2 regions of the Bacillus sp. DX3.1 genome follow, and region 2 is predicted to be linked to the other one. Evidence: riboswitches for the same ligand, from Rfam matches in the RefSeq annotation. Region 2 holds a riboswitch; the other holds the start of a gene.
What was found. A riboswitch is a leader RNA that binds a small molecule or an ion and turns the genes downstream of it on or off. The one in region 2 is predicted to bind preQ1.
Positions count from the first base shown of each region.

Region 1 (2,466 bases), 260 kb from region 2:
TTGAAATAAATTTATCTGGTATTCGATCCTTATAATTGTAAGCGAGTACAAACTCTGATATAAAAACGAACATTGGTGTACCATACATTAACAATAATTGCAAATATGAAAATACTATATCCATTTTATTAACAGAGTCAAACGTGGAGGGACTACGTGTAATAGCATGTATAAAAACTACAGTTAAACACGCTATACTTCTTAAAATAATAATTTCTTGTACTTTACTTTTCACTCTCTAATACCACCTAAAATAATAAATTTTCATACCAAATTAATATTACGTTTATAACCTTAAAAAACCCTTAAAATTATAATCAAATTATCTATTTTTAGATTTAATGCTTTCTGGTTACGTTGGTCTATATCTCATTTAGAAATAATTGAAGTTTCAAATATAGGTATTGTTATTCTAAGGACAGTGGTATGCAGCGGGAGACATATATCGATATAACTCCTCAGCAAATAAATAAAAATCTTTCCATTGATATATATTAATGGAAAGATTTTTTCTAACTCATATTTATAATATAATTTACACATACATATTATATTATAAGTATGCAAAAAGTGTGCAGATTCATTGAACTTACTAAAACATTGTAAAACTGGCTCTGGTACAAAAACTTCAGGATAATTACAAGTAATCAAAAAAACAATCCGATCTGAATCAATCTCAAGTCGCTTTGATACAGAACAAATTAAGCATTCTGCTGAAATAATTAAATGCCTAGTTCATATGCTTGATCAACTATGATACAGTACTAAATTTTTCTTAAGTTGTATAGAATAAATCCTGATATACACATACCTTCAGATTACTATCAAGCTAAGATTTCACCGAACCCCTATTTATCTTTCAACAGTTACCTGCAAGAATTGAGATTATTTCCTTAGTTTAGTTCCCGCAAAACTTTAACTTGATGGTGATGGAACGGTCCCCCTAAAAGAAATAAAATAACCTGCATTCGATACAATATCGAATGCAGGTTATTTAGCTATGAAATTTTAAGTACTGTCTACTTGACTAAGATTACGCTCCTATCGCAAACAGCTCTTACATAACTTTTTCAAATTGAACACGTTTATTAACCCAATACATAACAGGCATACCAATTGCCATTACAACAAATTCACCTGCTGCACATGTTAACCACGTCCATAAAAATGGTAAATCAAATGCAAGATGAAGTTCAATCGCAATCATAAACATTGTAAATGTAAAGATTACTGTGTTAAAAATCATACGTGCCCAAACGCCTTTAATAAAACGCATTGAAATAATTGTAGCAAGAAGTGCAATAATCGATTGTCCCACTCCAAATACTAAATCATAAGCAAGCATAGGTGAGAAAAAGAGATTTGTTAAAAATACGCCTAGTACAATCCCGTAAATAGACTTCTTATTAAACACAATAAGATGATTAAACATCTCTGAAATACGAAACTGTACATTCGTAAAGCCAAACGGCTGAATAAGCATAGAGACAGCGATATATAACGCTGCTAAAATACCATTGCCAACAATTGTTTTTATATTCATGACAAAATCTCCTTAGTTTTTTTTACGTGGGATGGTTTCGAACCACGTGAGTCGTCTGTAAACAACAAAATTATATTTTACGCATTTGGCACCTATTCGTCAATATATTAAGCCGCAATTTTTGCTGTAGATTTCTTTTAGACAAACGCACCATCATCTACCCTTTTTCTTTTAGACAACGTATAATGAAGAATATGAAAGATTTAGGAGGTTTATTTTCATGACAGCAACGATTCAAAATGATAAAGTGATAGTTTCCATCTCTGAAAAAGGTGCAGAATTACAGAGCGTTCGCTTAAAAGAAGATAACACAGAATATATGTGGCAAGGAGACCCAAAGCATTGGGGACGCCGTGCCCCCATCTTATTCCCGATTGTGGGCAGATTAGTAGACAATACATACTATGTAGATGGTAAGCCATATTCATTAACACAACACGGTTTTGCTCGTGACCTAACATTTTCAGTAAAAGAACAGAGTGAAACAAAGATTACATATGCTGTAACCAGTAATGAAGAAACTTTACAAAAATATCCGTTCACATTTGAATTACTTGTTTCTTACGAAATAAACGAGCAAGACGTACATGTCACTTACGAAGTAATCAATCCTTCTTCAACTGAAATGCACTTTTCAATTGGCGCACATCCAGGTTTTAACTGTCCTTTACAAGAAGGTGAATCATTTACAGACTACCATTTATCTTTTAGTAACCCAGAACGATTAGAAACAAGCTTGTTAGAAGGACCATTTCTTTCAAAAGAAAAGCAGCTAATTGCTGAAAGTACAACAGAATTACCACTTACATATGATTTATTCAAAAATGATGCTCTTATTTTTGAAAATATGAATAAAAATGAAATTTCCATTCGTTCTCATAAACATGATAAGTTTGTAAAAGTAGCCTTTGAAGGATTTCCAT
Region 1 covers NZ_CP128153.1:1,571,054-1,573,519, reverse strand. The annotation lists gene QRE67_RS07880 (acyltransferase family protein) at 1-235, opposite strand, end outside; gene QRE67_RS07875 (QueT transporter family protein) at 1,058-1,543, opposite strand; PreQ1 riboswitch class I at 1,550-1,595, opposite strand; gene QRE67_RS07870 (aldose 1-epimerase family protein) at 1,764-2,466, shown strand, end outside.
Region 1: linked by a shared signal. The riboswitch ahead of QRE67_RS07875 (QueT transporter family protein) and the one ahead of queC (7-cyano-7-deazaguanine synthase QueC) in region 2 are both predicted to bind preQ1.

Region 2 (2,466 bases):
AAGAATCGCACCATGTACAGCTATAGTCACAACCTGCTGTACGAATAAACATCGTCTTTTGACCAACAACCATTCCTTCACCTTGAATCGTCGGGCCAAAAATTTCTAAAACGGGAACTCTACTCACCGAGCATCCACTCCCGTCTTACTTCCGCATAACTTGTTGGCGTTTCAAATAAACGAACAAATTCAACGCGTGCTCCTTTATACTCATTAGATCGAATCTCTTTTGTAAGTGCTTCTTCCATTTTTTCATAAATCCAAACGACCATATTTTCAGCCGTCGTATTCATTGCTGGTAATGTTTCATTTAAATAACGATGATCTAAATAAATTTCAATTTCATTTTTCCAAATTTCTTTTATATCACCAAAGTCAATGGCAAGCCCAATTTCATTTACATATCCACTAATTCCAAAGACAACTTTGTATGTGTGACCGTGTAAATTTTTACATTTCCCTTCATAACAGTGCAAATGATGCGCTGCGTCGAACGTAAATTCTTTGCTCACCATAACTCGTTTATTATGATATTTCAGTTGTTCACGCTTAATATCTTGATCAACTTTTTGTAAATTTTCTACGATGCGAAATCCAAAAAAGTTCTGTTCCATTATACGTTCGCTCCTTCGCGTTCTTGTAGATACGTATCTAAACCTGCTTTGCGAAGTTTACACGCTGGGCACTCGCCACAACCATCACCAATTATTCCGTTATAGCACGTTAATGTTTTTTCTCTAACAAACTTAAATGCTCCAAGTTCATCTGACAATTTCCATGTTTCTGCTTTATCGATCCACATAAGTGGCGTATGAATTACAAACGGATAATCCATAGATAGATTTAATGTAACGTTTAACGATTTCACAAACACGTCACGGCAGTCTGGATAGCCGCTAAAATCAGTTTCGCATACGCCCGTTACAATATGACGTGCTCCAATTTGTTTTGCCAACACAGCTGCAAATGATAGGAACAGTAGATTTCGTCCATCTACAAATGTAGATGGTAACTCGCCTTCTTCATGTGTAATCTCCATATCCGTTCTTGTTAACGCATTGGGAGCAAGTTGATTTAATAAACTCATATCAAGTACCGTATGCTTAATTCCTAACTCTTTGGCAATTTCAGCTGCACAATCAATTTCTAACTTATGACGTTGGTTATAATTAAACGTCACGGCCTCAACTTCTGCAAATTGCTGCATTGCCCAAAATAAACATGTTGTACTATCTTGACCACCACTAAAAACGACGACTGCTTTTTCTTTTTTCATCTCACTCATTCTCCTTCTCTTATAATAATAGGAAGAAAGAACGTTCTTGAACTGTCACAATAAAAAAACAAAACAATACGTAAGGATATTGTTGTTTCCTTAGTTTTTTATAGAGGGAGTTCGCGAACCTCTCCCATGCCATGCATGGAATTTCTTCTTTCATTGTCAACACATATTGTAACATAATGTGCATAATGGCGAAAAACATCTAATTTTTCCATCTTTTCAGAAATTAAAGATTCATTTTCTTACATTTTAATAGTATGATTATATTTACTTACCATTATATATACGAGTAGAGGGGAGGACATAAAGCTGAAGCTCTTTATCATTTACCTCTTTTTAAATATACTATCTATTCTCGTTATGACGCTTATGTATCACTTGTTTTGGAATCTGAAAGGGAAACATTCCCCTAAAATAAATTCCATTACATTTATTTTATTTTGCAGCAGTGCTACCATTCTTTGCATTTCATTTGCAGCAAAAATCGGGAACGGATTTCAATTCGATCTGCGTCATATCGTTTTAATCGTCGGTACATTAACGGGCGGTCCAGTAGCTGGCGGAGCCATTTTAGCCGTTTTAAATATATATCGTTTCTTATTAGGCGGCATCGGTGTGCTTCCATCCGTTATCGCTTCAATTTTCTTATACGTTGTTTTGCTTTCTACATATGGACTCTTCAAAAAAGGGAACAACAATATGAAAGTGACACTTGCAATTTTATATAGCCTTGTATATGGAATTGGCTGGATTCCCTTTTTTCTTGCCGAAGTTCCTAATGATCACTACTATATGCCCCATATTATTGTATACGAATTATGTACAATTGTTGGTACCATTCTTATTCTTTATTTAATGAACCTACTACAGTTACAAATCCGTCTACAAGAAGAACTTATAAACGCTGAAAAATTTCACCTCATTGGTGAAATGGCTGCATCCATTTCTCATGAAGTTCGCAATCCTTTAACTTCAACAAAAGGATTTTTACAACTTCTCCAATCAGAACATTGCTCTGAAGAAGATCGAAAATTATATACAGAAATTGCTATACATGGCGTTGATCAGGCCAACCATGTACTCACAGATTATTTAACATTCGCCAAACCAAGTATTGAAAAAGAACAAGTACTACAAATAGAAGAAGAATTACTTCATGTACTGACACTCATTACTCCATTAGC
Region 2 covers NZ_CP128153.1:1,311,655-1,314,120, reverse strand. The annotation lists gene queE (7-carboxy-7-deazaguanine synthase QueE) at 1-127, opposite strand, end outside; gene queD (6-carboxytetrahydropterin synthase QueD) at 120-614, opposite strand; gene queC (7-cyano-7-deazaguanine synthase QueC) at 614-1,285, opposite strand; PreQ1 riboswitch class I at 1,370-1,413, opposite strand; gene QRE67_RS06510 (ATP-binding protein) at 1,643-2,466, shown strand, end outside.